One region of the Micromonospora maris AB-18-032 genome, then DNA from elsewhere that is predicted to be linked to it. Evidence: riboswitches for the same ligand, from Rfam matches in the RefSeq annotation. Region 1 holds a riboswitch; the other holds the start of a gene.

Region 1 (7,641 bases):
CCGGTCGGTGCCGGAGACCGTGGTGTCGTCGACCGTGACGTACGCGGTCAGGTGGTCCGGCGCCCAGCGCAGCTGGAACCCGGCGACGTCCTCGACGGAGTGCAGCGGCAGCTTGCGCCAGGTCAGGTCCGTCGGTGCGGCGGCGGCCAGCGGCACGTCACCGGCGAAGACGTTCGCGGTCCGCAGCCGGGCGGGCAGCTCACCGTCGACCGCCCCGTAATAGGCCGGCTTGGCGCGCAGGTTGTCGTCGAACAGCAGCGGACCGCCGTTGCCGGAGCGCCAGGACCGCCCGTCGGTGAGCCCCCAGACCGTGACGGCCAGCAGATCCTCGGCGTACGCCCGGAAGATCCGGAAGGCGTCCCGGTAGTAGTAGCCCTGGTCGATGAACTTCGCCTGGGTGGCCGGGGTGCCGGTGGTGACGTCGAGTTCGGTGACGGCCTGGGTGACCGGCAGGTCGGCGAACGTCTCCAACGCGGTCTCCAGGGCGCTGACCGGCATGGCCAGCGAGACGTGGAACTGGTGACCCACCCCGTGCACCGGCACGTCGCGGGCGAGCAGTCGCTGCACCAGGGCCAGGTAACGGGCCTGCTTGCCGCTCTGCTCGGTGTTGTAGTCGTTGATGAACAGGGTGACCGGACGGTCAGCGCCCTCGGCGGCGTACACGTCGTTGAACGCCTCGTCGGCGTATTCGAAGGTCAGGTCGATGAAGCTCTCACCGAGGATCCGGTACCACTCGCTGCGACGCAGACCGTCGCTGTACTCGCCGCTGTCGCTGACCACCTCGTTGACCGCGTCGAAGGCGTACAGCGGGTTGGTGGAGGAGCCGAAGGGGCCGTACCGCTCGCTCAGCGACTCGGCGACGTTGAAGATGTGCGTACGCAGCCGCTCCCGCAGCACCTGCTGGTCGGCCGCCGAGGTGGTCAGCGGCTGTCCGGCGGAGTCGGTGAAGAACCAGGCCGGGGTCTGGCTGTGCCACACCAGCACGTGCCCGTAGACGCGCAGGTCGTTGTCGCGGGCGAAGTCCATCATGGTCAGCGCCTGCTCGTGCGGGCGGAAGTTGCCCGCCTCGTCGTACCAGGCCTCCGGCTTCATGTGGTTCTCGGCCGTGATCTGGTTGAAGTGCCGGGTCAGCAACTGGGCGGGAGCACCGATCGTCTCCCGGCTGTCGATGGCCACGCCGACCGGGAAGTCGGTGGTCTCGTGCAGAGGGGTGAGGTCCTCGATGACCGGCGGCTCGGGCACCTGCACGACGATGTCGTCGGCCAGGAAGTCGCTGGTGTTGCCGGTCACGTCCTCGCCCTGCCAGCGGGTCTCGAAGTAGAGGAAGGCGCTGTCCGCCGCCGGCATGGTGAACCGCGCGGTCACCTCCGTCCAGCCCGAGTTGGTGATCGTCTCGAACTGGGCGAGGGTGCTGAACGACTGACTGTCCCCGGCGGTGCTGGCCAGGCTGAGCCAGATCTGGTCGGCCGGCTGACCGGCGGCGAACCGCAGCCACGCACTGAGCTCGTAGGTGACACCCGCGGTGAACAGGCCGGTCACGTCGCGGCCCAGGCCGGCGCCCTGGTTCACCCGGTCGGTGACCAGCGCGGCGGAGGTGCCGCCGTGCGCGACGTCGGTGAGGGTGACCGTCGGGGCGCCCGGACCGCCGTCGCGGGGTCCCCAACCGTCCAGACCGTCCTCGAAGTCGGTGTCGATGACGATCGTGCCCGGCTCCGGTCCGCCCCCGCCGCCGTCCAGCGCGGTGATCAGGACGTCGTCGAGCAGGAACGGGGTGTTGCCTTCCGCCTCCACGTAGAGGGTGGCGGCGTCCAGACCGGTGGGCAGGGTGTACTCGCCGCCGATGCGTACCCACTCGTCGGCGGTGGTGGTGACGTTGTCGCCGATCCAGGTGTAGGTGTTCTCGCCGCCACCGGCCGGGGTGGACTCGACGGTGAAGTGCACACCGGCGCTGCCCTCGGTGCCGGTCGGAAGTTTCGCCCAGGCGGTGACCGTGTATCGGTTGCCGGGCCGCATCAGCGCGGTCGCGCTCGTGGCCGGTCCCTGCCAGTTGGCGGTACGGCCGGTGACCGACAGGCTGCCGTCGCTGTCGTGACCCTCGTCGGCGATGGCGAGGGTCACGTCACCGCGTGGTCCCCAGGGGGCGTACGAGCCGGACTCGAAGTCGTTGCTGAGCACGACCTCGTCGGCCACGGCCGGGGTGGGGGCGACGGTGATGGCCGCGACGAGCGCGGCCGAACAGAGTACGGCGAAAGTTCGTGATCGGCGTCGTGATCGTTGGGACGGATTCCACAGGCGCATCGACTGGTCCCTTACGCAAATTGGACAGTGGTGGGGGTGCCTGACGTCGGGTTTCCGGACAGATCCAAGCGCGTGCATGCTATGTCGACCCGATTGGCATAGCCAGAACTTCCGGAAGTTTTCGGAAAGATGCGTGGGGTCGGTTGCCTCGGCGGCGGTCGTCGCGCTCGGGCGGATGATTCGATCGACACGCGTGGCGACACAGCATGTGGTGTTGAGGTTCCTGGCCCGTTCCCATATATAGTAGTGCCCGCAGCTGGTTCGGCAGTCACTCCACGACGGCCGAGGCAAGAGGGAACCCGGTGGAATTCCGGGACTGCCCCGCAGCGGTGAGTGGGAACGACCGCCGTCAACGAAGCACTGGGCCCGCCAGGTCTGGGAAGCGACGGCCAGTAGGCACGAACACGCCCACGAGTCCGAAGACCTGCCAGCGCGCCGCACGCGTACGTGTGCGGCGGTCGAAGGCCGCGCGGGACGGCCGACGCCATCAGCTGGTCGTCGACGGCAGTCAGTCCGTCCGGTGACCGGCGGCGTCCTCCCGCGTGCCCGTCGACCTTCACCGACCGGTACGAGGAGGGGCCATGACGGTGACCCGGGCACAGGCGGGGCCGGAGCAACGCCGGCACGTGATGCAGGTGCGTAAACGCAACGGCGACACCGAGCCGGTGGACGTCAACAAGATCGTCAAGGCGGTGGAGCGCTGGGTCACCGACCTGGACGAGATCGACCCGCTGCGGGTGGCGACGAAGACGATAAGCGGCCTGTACGACGGTGCGACCACCGCCGAGCTGGACAAGCTGTCGATCCAGACGGCCGCCGAGCTGATCGGTGAGGAGCCGCAGTACTCCAGGCTCGCGGCGCGGCTGCTGGCCGCGTTCGTCGACAAGGAGGTACGCGGCCAGCAGGTGGCCAGCTTCAGCCAGTCCATCCGGTACGCCCACGGCCTGGGCCTGATCGGCGACGCCACCGCCGCGTTCGTGGCCCGCAACGCCCGCAAGCTGGACGACGCCGTCGACCCGGCGGGGGATCTGCGGTTCGAGTACTTCGGGCTGCGCACCGTCGCCGACCGGTACCTGCTGCGGCATCCGCAGACCCGGCAGGTGGTGGAGACCCCGCAGTACTGGCTGCTGCGGGTCGCCTGCGGGCTGTCCCAGACGCCCGGCGAGGCGATCGGCTTCTACCGGCTGATGTCCAGCCTGGCCTACCTGCCGAGTTCGCCGACGCTGTTCAACTCCGGCACCCGACACACCCAGATGTCGTCGTGTTTCCTTGTCGACTCGCCCCGCGATGAACTCGACTCGATCTACGAGCGGTATCACCAGGTGGCGAAGCTGTCGAAGTTCTCCGGCGGCATCGGCATCTCTTGGACGCGGGTGCGGGGTCGTGGGGCACTGATCCGGGGCACCAACGGGCGCTCGAACGGCATCGTGCCGTTCCTCAAGACCCTCGACGCCGGGGTGGCGGCGGTCAACCAGGGTGGCCGGCGCAAGGGCGCGGCCTGCGTATACCTGGAACCCTGGCACCCGGACATCGAGGAGTTCCTGGAGTTGCGCGACAACACCGGGGAGGAGTCGAGGCGTACGCACAACCTGAACCTGGCCAACTGGATCCCGGACGAGTTCATGCGCCGGGTGGAGGCCGACGGCGACTGGTCGCTGATCGACCCCTCCGACGCGCCGGAGTTGCCCGACCTGTACGGCGAGGCGTTCGACGAGGCGTACCGGGCGGCGGAGAAGAAGGCGGTCCGCACGGTCAAGGCCCGCGACCTGTACGGGCGGATGATGCGCACCCTCGCGCAGACCGGCAACGGGTGGATGACGTTCAAGGACGCGGCCAACCGGCTGTCCAACCAGACCGGCGCGCCGGGCAACACCATCCACCTGTCGAACCTGTGCACCGAGATCCTGGAGGTCAACAACGACACCGAGACCGCGGTGTGCAACCTCGGGTCGATCAACCTCGCCGCGCACCTCACCGCGGACGGCATCGACTGGGAGAAGCTGCGCGCCACCGTCCGCACGGCGGTGCTCTTCCTCGACCGGGTCATCGACATCAACTACTACCCGGCGCAGCAGGCGGCGGCGTCGAACCCGCGCTGGCGACCGGTCGGGCTCGGGCTGATGGGCCTGCAGGACGCCTTCTTCACCCTGCGCATGCCGTTCGACTCCACCCCCGCCCGGGAACTGTCCAGCCGGGTGCAGGAGGAGATCCTGCTGACCGCTCTGGAGACCTCAGCACAGCTCGCCCAGCAGTTCGGCCCGCACCCGGCGTACGACGACACCCGTGCCGCGCGCGGTGAGCTGCACCCGGACCTGTGGGGCGCCGACCTCACCCAGGCGCAGCGGTGGGCCGCGCTGCGCGAGACGATCGCCGCGCACGGGCTGCGGAACTCGCTGCTGGTGGCCATCGCGCCGACGGCCACCATCGCCTCGATCGCCGGCTGTTACGAGTGCATCGAGCCGCAGGTGTCCAACCTGTTCAAACGCGAGACGATGTCCGGCGAGTTCCTCCAGATCAACACGTACCTGGTCCGCGAACTCAAGGCGCGAGGGCTGTGGACGGCGTCGATCCGGGAGCAGATCAAACGGGCCGAAGGGTCGGTGCAGGGCATCGCCGAGCTGCCCGAAGACGTACGGCAACTGTTCCGCACCGCGTGGGAGCTGCCGCAACGGGCGCTGATCGACCTGGCCGCCGCCCGTGCCCCTTTCATCGATCAGTCGCAGTCGCTGAACCTGTTCATCAGCGCGCCGACCATCGGCAAGCTCTCCTCGATGTACCTCTACGCCTGGAAGTCCGGGCTGAAGACCACCTACTACCTGCGGTCGCGTCCGGCGACCCGGATCCAGCAGGCCACCGTCGCGGTCACCCCGGCCGCCCCGGCGATCGTCGCTGTCGGCGACGACGAGGCGTTGGCCTGCTCCCTGGAGAACCCCGAGAGCTGCGAGGCCTGCCAGTGACCACCGTTTCCGAAACCCAGACCCGGCAACTGCTGCTCGACCCGGGCATGGACCTGACCCTGCGGCCGATGCGCTACCCGCAGTTCTTCGACCGGTTCAAGGATGCGATCCGCAACACCTGGACCGTCGAGGAGGTCGACCTGCACGCCGACCTCGCCGACCTGGCCAAGCTCTCCCCGGCCGAACAGCACCTGGTGTCCCGACTTGTCGCCTTCTTCGCCACCGGCGACACCATCGTCGCCAACAACCTGGTGCTCAACCTCTACCAGCACATCAACTCCCCGGAGGGCCGGCTCTACCTGTCCCGGCAGCTGTTCGAGGAGGCGGTGCACGTCCAGTTCTACCTGAACCTGCTCGACACCTATGTGCCCGACGAGAAGCAACGGTACGAGGCGTTCGCGGCGGTGGAGAACATCCCGTCGATCGCCCGCAAGGCCGAGTTCTGTTTCAAGTGGATCGACTCGATTTTCGAGTTGCGTGAGCTGAAGACCCGGGCCGACCGGCGGGCGTTCCTGCTCAACCTGATCTGCTTCGCCGCCTGCATCGAAGGACTGTTCTTCTACGGCGCCTTTGCCTACGTGTACTTCCTGCGCTCCCGGGGTGTGTTGCACGGGCTGGCCTCCGGCACCAACTGGGTGTTCCGCGACGAGTCGATGCACATGGCCTTCGCTTTCGACGTCGTCGACACCGTACGCGCCGAGGAGCCCGACCTCTTCGACGCCGAAATGGAGCAGCAGGTGCGCGACATGCTCGCCGAGGCGGTCGACTGCGAGGTCCAGTTCGCCGCCGACCTGCTGGAGCAGGGCGTCTCCGGCATGCCGCTGGCCGACATGCGCCAGTACCTGCAACACGTGGCCGACCGGCGGCTGGCGATGCTCGGCATCGCACCGATGTACGGCTCGACGAACCCGTTCGCGTTCATGGAACTGCAGGACGTGCAGGAGTTGTCCAACTTCTTCGAACGCCGGGTGTCGGCCTACCAGGTCGGTGTCACCGGCACGGTGGCCTTCGACGACGACTTCTGATCCCGGTCTCATCCGATTCGCCGTTTCGGCGGTATGGCGGTCACCCACCCACCCGGATACCGCCATACCGCCGAAACGGCGTCCACATCGTCGGCGCTGTAGGGCGACTACGCGTCAGGCAGTCAGGACGCAAAACTCGTTGCCGTCGGGGTCGGCCATCGCCACCCGGCCGGTCTCGCTCCGACCGGTCTCGCCCCGGTTGGTCTCGCCCCGGCCCGCATCCAGGTCGGCGTCGATTCGGGTGGCGCCGAGGGCGAGGAGGCGGTCGACCTCTGCCTGCTGGTCACCGCCGGGCGGGGGTACGACGTCGAAGTGCAGGCGGTTACGGCCCAACCTCGGCATCAGTGGTGGGCCGCCCCAGGTGATCTTCGGGCCGCCGTGCGGCGATCGGATCGCGGTCTCCTGGTCCTGGTCCCACACCAGCGGCCAGCCGAGCGCAGCAGCCCAGAAGTAGCCGACCTGCTGGGAACCGTCGCAGGCCAGCGCCCCGACGAACCCGCATTCGGCGAGGAAGTTGTTGCCGGGCTCGATGACGCAGAACTCGTTGCCCTCGGGATCGGCGAGGACCACGTGCTCATCCTCGGGGCCCTGCCCGACGTCGACGTGCCGCGCGCCGAGCGCCAACGCCCTGGCCACCGTCTGCCGCTGGTCCTCCACGGAGGTGCTGGTCAGGTCGAAGTGCATCAGGTTCTGGCCGATTTTGGGCTCCTGGCTCGCGAGGAAGCGGAGCCGGAAGCCGGTGTCGTCGGTGGGCAGGAGGGCGACTCCGTCGAGTGGATCGTCCGTCACGTTCCACCGCAGCAGCTCCGACCAGAAGCGCGCGAGCCGCGACGGTTGATGGGCGTCGACGCAGAGCGCGAACAGGTGACATGCCATCTCGTTGCTCATCTCCGCTCCGCAGACCGACCACGTCGACCACACCGCCGGCCCGGTCACCGTCGACCGACCACCGCTGGACGGAAGCGTAAGGCCGAGCCACGACGGGCGCAGCTGAGTAATTGGCCTGCGCGGTCAGCGTCCGAACCTCCCGAGCAACTCCGACCCGATCGGGTGGTGCAGCAGGTGCAAGGGCGCGGCGTCGATGCCGGCCTCGGTGAGCGCCCGCGCGTACGCCGCCGCGGTCGCGTCGTCCACCAGGCCGTGCACCAGCGGCAGGTCCGCAGCGGTCGACCACAGGAGCGATTCCAACCGGCAGGAGGCGATCGTCCCGGCCAGCCCGAGCACGTTGCCGTCGACCGGCACCGGCGGCAGGTCCCCGGGTATGTCGCGTTCGGTCTCGCCGACGTGCAGGAGCCCACCGCCGACCACCAGGATGTCGTGGTCGCGGCGCATCCGGGTCAGAGCTTTTGCGGTGTCCAGTG
Region 2 (7,641 bases), 480 kb from region 1:
AGTGCCGCCGGGCGAGTTCCTCGTCCTGGTCGGCGCGTCCGGGTGCGGCAAGAGCACACTGCTGCGGCTGATCGCCGGCTTCGAGCAGCCCACCACCGGCACGGTCCTGACCGACGGCGTACCACCGATCCCAGGGCGCAGCGCCGGCCTGGTTTTTCAGCAGCCCCGGCTCTTCCCGTGGAAAACCGTCGGCGGCAACATCGAGTTGGCACTGCGGTACGCCGGGCAGCCCACCGATGGCGTCGACGCGCTCCTCAACCGGGTCGGGCTGCACGACGTGGCAAAGCGCCGCACCTGGCAGATCTCCGGCGGTCAGCAGCAGCGAGTCGCCATCGCCCGGGCCCTCGCCGCCGACCGCCCACTGCTGCTCCTCGACGAACCGTTCGCAGCGCTCGACGCGCTCACCCGCGAGCGCCTCCAGGAAGACCTTCGCTCGGTCAGCACCGCGCCCGGGCGCACCTCGATCTTCGTCACCCACAGTGTGGACGAGGCAGTCTTTCTCGGCAGCCGGGTCGTGGTGCTCAGCCCTCGCCCCGGCCGGATCGTCCTGGACCTGCCCATCCACCTACCTCGCACCGGCATCACCCCGGACGACCTGCGAGGCCTGCCCGACTACGCCGCCCTGCGCGCCGAGATCGGACACGCCGTCCGAAGCGAAGGAGCATCCGCATGACCACGGTTCACACCCCGCTCGACCTCGAACCGCTGGGACCACACTTTGGCGCTCTGGTCCACGGTCTGGACCTGGCCATCGCCAGCGACGAGGAGGTCACGGCGCTGCGCGCCGCGCTGGTCGACCGCAAGGTGCTCTTCCTGCGCGATCAGCGCCTCGACGACGATGGCCAGGTGCGTCTGGGACGCAGAATCGGAGAACTGACAGCATCCCACCCCGTGGTCGGCGGCGTCGATGACGCACACCCCGAGATCTACGCCCTCGACAGCACGGACAACGGCTTCGCCGACGTCTGGCATACCGACGTCACCTTCATGAAGCGACCACCACTCGGCTCGATCCTGCGCGCCGTCATCCTCCCGCCCACCGGAGGCGACACCACCTGGGCCGACGCGCAACTGGCGTACGACTCGCTCAGCGAACCGGTACGTCGGCTTGTCGATCAACTCACCGCCATTCACGACGGCACTCGCGAGTTCGGCTACTATCTCGCCCAACGCGGAGGCAACGTGTGGGAGGGCCAACAGGTGTCCCGACTGGATCCGGTCGAACACCCGGTGGTCCGGGTCCATCCCGAGACCGGCCGTCGAGGGATCTTCGTGAATCCGGGTTTCACCTCGCACATCGTCGGCGTATCGGACTTCGAGAGCCGGGCCATCCTGGACCTGCTCTACGCCCACCTCACCAAGCCGGAGCACATCGTGCGGCACCGATGGCGCCCCGGGGACGTGGCGCTCTGGGACAACCGCAGTACCGCCCACTACGCCAACCGGGACTACGGATCCGCTCGACGGGTCATGCACCGCATCACCCTGCGCGGCGACATCCCCCGCGGACCGAAGGACTAGGTGCACTGCCGAACCTGTAGTGGTTGATCGTTGACGATGTGCCGGTGGTGCGTCGTGGCGAGCGCCTCCCACCAGGCGGGGTCGGGGGCATTCAGCCCCGAAAGCACGGCCGGCCGCACCTCCCGGTCGTAGTACGGCGCGGTCTCCGGGACGCAGCTCGGCATGGCAAGGCCGAGCAGCACCGGCGGTGGGCGCTCCTCGAGCACGAGCGCGGCCACCCGATGCGGTGCGAGCGCGGCGTAGACGTACCGGTCGACGTTGAAGGTCGTGAGAATGATGATCCGCGGTGGCCTCGCCATGCCGTCGACCATTCGGCGAGTCGCCTCGATGCCGTCCATCACGGGCATGCGGATGTCCCTGAGCACCACGTCGGGCTCGTTACGGCGGACCACGGCGACCGCCTCCACGCCGTCGGCGGCCTCACCGGCAACCTCTCAGAACCGGTCCCGGGTTCCGAGGAGGATGTTGTGTGCGGCGCGGCGCCGTGGCGCGAGCTCGGTGTCGATATCGGCCCAGCGCCTGGTGTCAACACAGAGAGCTCCGTCGACAGCAGGCAGGGCCTCGATCAGCCGCATCCGCTGGTCTTCGCCCGGGTGGGAACTCCACAGGTCGGTGGTCCGCCGGCTGAGCTGACGAGCCAGCGGCAGACGAGCAGCCAGGCTTTCCCGGGCTTCAGCAGCCGCCGCCTCCAACTGCTCGCCGTCGATACGCGGCGCCAGGTGCCACAAGTCCTGCCAGATCCGGCCAGCGAGCAGGACCGTCTCGGAGGATCGGAGGAAGGCCGCGCTGCCGGCGACCCGGCGGGCGACCAGATCCGCCCGGTATTCGGCGCGGCGGCTGTCGGGCATCGCCACGCTGTCGACGAGCAACTGCGCGGTCGCGCCAGCGACATTGGCGAGAGCGACGATTCCATGGACGATCATCCCGAGGAGCACAACCGGCCCCGACCCCTGCTCGGCCAGCGAGTCAGCCGCGTGAACGGCACGCCGCCAGGGGTTCCGCCCACCGGTGGCCACTACCGCCCGGGCGCCGAACGTCCTCGCCAGCAGGGTCCTCCGCACCCGAAGCGGATCGCCGTTGGCCAGGTGCCCCAGTTCGTGGGCCAGCAGCGAAACCCGGGCCGGCCGCGGCAGCATCACCCACAGGGGAATCCCGATGACGAGCACCGACCGCTGACGCCAACCCAGCCGCGCGACACCGGCGTTGAGACTCAGATCTGCACAGATCACGTCGGGAACCGGTGTTCCGGCGGCATCAGCGACTTCCCGCACCAGCCGGTGCAACTGCGGGGCCTCGCGCTCAGTGATCACGCCATACCTGGGCACCCGCCCGAACGACGGCTTGACCAGCAGCAGGACGAGCACAGCCGGGATCGCCAGGGCCAGCCTGACCCCCTGCGGCAGGTCGCTGGCCACGACGAGCCAGGCGAGGTAGCCCACCGCCGCCACCCCCAGCAGGGCCAGCAGCACGGAGACCACCGACAGCCAGACCTCCCCCGACGACGTCCCATCCGGGCGGGCCTCCGGGGCGGCCAGCACCTGCTCATACGTCGCCCGGTCGATCTCCAACCCTCGCCGGAACCCCCACCGACCGATCATCCTGGTGCCGCGCCACGGGGCCAGGGCGGGGTCGTACACGTCCAGGTTCCACTGACAGGCAGGGCACCACGAGGGCGCCCCCGCCTCCAGCAGGACCAGCTCGTGGGCACAGGCCGGACATCTGCTCAGCGTCGTCTTCGTCGGCACGAGGGTGGAGTCTAGATCGAAGTGACAGCAGTGCATGGTCCGGCTCGGGCGCCGCCGGACGCCATCGGACCGCCTACCTGAGGAAGGCCCGTCACTGAGCCTTTTCCAACCTGATCTTGCAGGTCAGCGCAGGTAGGCCGGGGCTGCTGATCGATGAGGGCGAGGCTCCAGGTAAGACAGCAATCTGTGAGTGTGGTTTGTCAAAGCCACCCGCTACGACTCGCCGTGCGCTACGAAGCCACCCTCACCATCGCCGCCATCAACCAATGGCTCCGCGCCCTACGAAACACGGCCTAGCCCAGTGCGAGGCGAACGCCAAGCGCGACGAAGGCGAACGCGCAGAGTCGGTTGATGCGCCGTGACCAGAGTCCGTCGGTCATTCGATGCGCCAGGCGTCCGACGCCCGCGCCGAGGGTGACGTCAACTGTGAGCTGCACGGCGACGAACAGAGCACCGAGCAGGATGAGCTGGGCGGTGGGGTCGCCGGCAGCTGGATCGACGAACTGGGGCAGAAACGCCACGCTGAACATGATCATCTTCGGGTTGAGCAGGTTGGTTACCAACCCGCGCAGAAATGCCTGGCGAGGCGTTGCGCCGCGCTCGGGGTGGCTGTGGTTGGCGGTGCCGCTGAGGCGTACGGCTCGGATTCCGAGGATGACCAGATACACGGCGCCGGCCCAGCGGATGGCGGTGAACAGCACCGGCGATGCGGTGATCACCGCGGCCAGGCCGCAGACCACCGCCGCGACGTGGATGGTTTCTCCCGCGGCGACGCCGAGTGCAGCGATGACGCCGGATCGGGCGCCGTAGCGGGTGGCATTGGTGAGGACGAACATCATGTCGGGACCGGGTGTGATCATGAGAACGGCGATCACGGCAAGGTAGCCCACGAGGGTCGTTACTGACAGTCCGAGCAAGGCTCAGCCCTCCTCGGCACCGTCAAGCAGAGCGCGGCGTAGCGCGAGTCGGTGTTCGCGGCGGATCTGTGCCTCGCGGTAGCGTCGCCGATCCCCGTCGGTCTCGGGTAGCAACGGCGGGACGGCGCGAGGATGTCCGTCGTCGTCGATCGCCACCATGACCAGGTGGGCGGTGGCCACGTCGGTGGGGGGCACGGCCCGGTCCCACCGGTCTGCGGTCACCTTGACGGCCACCTCCATGGAGCTGCGTCCGGCCCAGGTGATCCGGGCGTCGACGTGGACCACATCGCCGACCCGTACCGCGCGGAGAAAGGCCGTCTCGTCGATGGCGGCGGTGACCGCCGGCCCGTCGGAATGCCGGGCGGCAACCACCCCGGCTACGGAGTCGATGAGGTTGAGGATCCGGCCTCCGTGAACTGTGCCCATCAGGTTGGTGTGGTGCTGGTCCATGATCTGCGACAGGGTCAGGTGCGATGCCGATGATGGCCGACCGGCGAGCGTAGTGGTGTCGTGCATTGCGTGGTCCGTCCTCGGGAAGCACACCGCCTACTCGGCTGGGTGCACGTCGAGGACACGCCGGACCGTGGCGTGTCACCCGCTCGACCCACCCGCGAGGTCGACGGCAGCGCACACACGTCGTGTACGCGGCGCGGGCAGGTCTTCGGACTCGCGGGCGTGACCGGGCAGTACCGGTCTCCTACTGGCCATCGCTTCCCAGGCAGGTGCGCCCAGTGCTGTTGACGGCGGTCGTTCCCACTCACCGCTGCGGGGCAGTCCCGGACTCTCACCGGGTTCCCTCTTACGACGCCCGTCCTGTCGAGGTCGGGCGAACCAGCGCCGCGACCATCGTACTCAGTCCACCAGGCGGTGCTGGCGTGTCAGGTGTCGTTGGTGACCGCCGTCTCGTTGTCCTGATGGTTGGTGGGGCCGACGATGACGAACACCCCGGTATCTGCGGTCTCGGCGATCTGCCGTTGCGCGTGGGTGATGGGCCCGGCCGCCAGGGCCGCGTTCGCCGCCCCGAAGGTCAGCGGTGGCTGCTGTCTGAGTTCACCGCTACGCTTCGCCGCCACACCCGCCGCCGTCGCGGCATTCCTGGCCGACGCCGTCGGCTGGCGTTGGGCATTCTGGCTGCTGGCTCCCGGCCCGATGCTCGGGACGCTGGCCATGCGCGCTTTCGCCCGGCGACCGGTGCCGGCCTGAGCACAAATCAACCGGTGTGGCGTGTCCGATCCAGCTTCCAGCGCACTTGGAATGTCAGCGCCGCGGCCATCAGCACCGCCGGGACCACGGTGAAGCCGATCAACAGGGCGGTGTGGGCGGACTCCGGCTGCGTCACGGTCTGCCCCTCGGTGGTGGAGATGAAGCCGCCCAGGGCGAGCACGGCCGAGTACACGTACGGGCCGATTGCGGTGCCGGTGGCTTCGGTGGCAGTCCAGACACCGGTGTAGGCGCCAGCCCGGACGGTACCGCGCTGCTCGGCGGCCGCGACCGCATCCGGGACCATCGAGAACGCGAACAGCTGCAGCCCGGCGAACGCGATGCCCAGGACGCCGACCACCGCGACAGCCGGCCCGGTGCCGTAGCCGAGCAGCGGCGCCAGCGAACCGGCCACGAAGACCGCCTGGCAGATCAGCAGGCCACGCTGCTTGCCGATGCGCCGGGACACCTGCATCCACACCGGACCGGCGATCACCGCTGGACCGAGGAACGCCCCCATGAACACGGCGGTCAGCCCAGAGTTCTCGAAGACGTACCTGGTGTAGAACGGCAGTGCTGCGAGGAACAGGTGAGTAGTGGTGCCGGTGAACAGGTAGGACAGCACCAGCGCGCGGAAGTCGGGGTCCCGCCAGGCGACCGCGATGTCACCGATGGTCGAGTGGGCCGCCTTCTGGTCGGGCATCCGGAAACCGGCGTGGGCAGTGAGACGCCGTACCCCGGTCAGTGCGACCAGCCCGGAGATCACCATGACGCCGGAGAGCAGCAGGGCCATCCAGCCGTAGTCGCCGCGCCGTCCCGACTCCACCAGCGCCGGTGCAGCCACACCGGCACCAAGCAACCCGAGGGTGAGGAAAAGCATCCGGAACATGAACACCCGGGTGCGCTCGTGGTACCCGACTCGAAGATCGGACGGGGTGGTCAGGTAGGGCACCTGGAAACACGCGAAGAGCAGGTTGCCGGCGATGAACCAGCCGCCCACCCAGAGCGCCGCCGATGCGCCGGAGAGACCGGCGGGCACCGAGAACATCGCCACCATGGCCACCGGAAGCAGCAGACCGACCCGCAGCATGCCGAGGCGGTGTCCGCTGCTGCGCGCTTCCCGGTCGGATCGGCTGCCCAGCATCGGATGCACGATGATGTCGATGATCTTCGGCAGCAGCAGGGTGAGACCGGCCAGGAACGGCGAGACACCGAGCGTATTGGTGAGGAAATAGAGCAGCAGCAGGCCGGGAACGGTTACCCAGACGCCCATCCCGACCGAGCCGGTGGCGTACGCGGTCAGGTCACCTGCCCTGGTCCGCACCTCGCCCGCCGCCCCGCGCAGCGCCGTCATCGGGTCGCCTCGTGTCGTGCGACCACACCCGCGGCCAGTTCGGCGCCCTGCAACGCGCCGGAGCGGACCCGGCCGGCGAGGGTGCGCGCCACGATCCGATCGGTCAGCGCGGGCAGATGACGGGCCAGGAAGAACTCGACCGCGCCCCGCCGGGTGGTGGGTAGATCACGGCGAGGACGACGACTGAGCGCGGCGCGCAGCACGGTCCGGACCACCCCGTCCAGCGGCTCGTACTGGCTCATGCCCTCCAGCGAGAGCCCGGCCGCGGCCGTCGAGTCGTGGATCGGGCTTCGTACCGCCGACGGGTACACGCAGGTGACGCCGACATGGGTGCCGAGCTCCAGACGCAGCGCGTCCGCGTACGCGACCAGGGCGCGCTTGGAGGCGCCGTACGCAGCGGCCAGCGGCAACTGCATGACGGCCATCCGCGAGCTGAGCATGACTATCCGGCCACCAGAGGCGACCAGCGCGTCCACGCATGCGGCGGTGACCCGCCAGGTGCCCAGCAGGTTGATGTCGAGCTGGCGGCGTACTTCCGCGCCCGGCGCCAGTTCGGCCGGGGCCGGCCCACCGATCCCGGCGTTGTTGATCAGCAGGTCGAGCCCACCGAGCTGGTCAATTGCTTCGCGTACCACCGCCGGCACCGCGTCGTCGTCGGTGATGTCGCAGGCCAGGACCCGGACCGGGTCATCGGCACGGGGGGCCAGGTCCAACCCGACGACCTGGGCCCCCAGCTCGTCCAGGCGGGCGCAGATGGCCCGGCCGAACGTGCCGGAGGCACCGGTGACGAGGACACGCAATCCGCGGGGGTCTCGGGCGCTCAAACCACACTCTCCTCGGCGGTGAAGGTGCGTCCGCCCCGGGCGAGGCGATTGCGGCCAGCCGCGATCTCCCGGGGCAGGTT

Evidence for each region. A riboswitch is a leader RNA that binds a small molecule or an ion and turns the genes downstream of it on or off. The one in region 1 is predicted to bind cobalamin.
Region 2: it holds a riboswitch for cobalamin, as region 1 does, so the genes downstream of both, VAB18032_RS11645 (acyl-CoA thioesterase) here and VAB18032_RS13630 (ribonucleoside-diphosphate reductase subunit alpha) in region 1, are expected to answer to the same signal.

What each region holds. Positions count from the first base shown of each region.
Region 1 is NC_015434.1:3,033,852-3,041,492, forward strand. Features, by position in the region: gene VAB18032_RS30090 (endo-1,4-beta-xylanase) at 1-2,298, opposite strand, end outside; cobalamin riboswitch at 2,539-2,744, shown strand; gene VAB18032_RS13630 (ribonucleoside-diphosphate reductase subunit alpha) at 2,880-5,255, shown strand; gene VAB18032_RS13635 (ribonucleotide-diphosphate reductase subunit beta) at 5,303-6,280, shown strand; gene VAB18032_RS13640 (VOC family protein) at 6,395-7,168, opposite strand; gene VAB18032_RS13645 (non-ribosomal peptide synthetase) at 7,292-7,641, opposite strand, start outside.
Region 2 is NC_015434.1:2,549,790-2,557,430, reverse strand. Features, by position in the region: gene VAB18032_RS11665 (ABC transporter ATP-binding protein) at 1-673, shown strand, start outside; gene VAB18032_RS11660 (TauD/TfdA dioxygenase family protein) at 670-1,521, shown strand; gene VAB18032_RS33520 (response regulator) at 1,518-1,889, opposite strand; gene VAB18032_RS30005 (M48 family metallopeptidase) at 1,956-3,266, opposite strand; gene VAB18032_RS11650 (LysE family translocator) at 3,560-4,126, opposite strand; gene VAB18032_RS11645 (acyl-CoA thioesterase) at 4,187-4,699, opposite strand; cobalamin riboswitch at 4,819-5,034, opposite strand; gene VAB18032_RS32235 (hypothetical protein) at 5,062-5,352, opposite strand; gene VAB18032_RS11635 (MFS transporter) at 5,394-6,737, opposite strand; gene VAB18032_RS11630 (SDR family NAD(P)-dependent oxidoreductase) at 6,734-7,561, opposite strand; gene VAB18032_RS11625 (flavin-containing monooxygenase) at 7,558-7,641, opposite strand, start outside.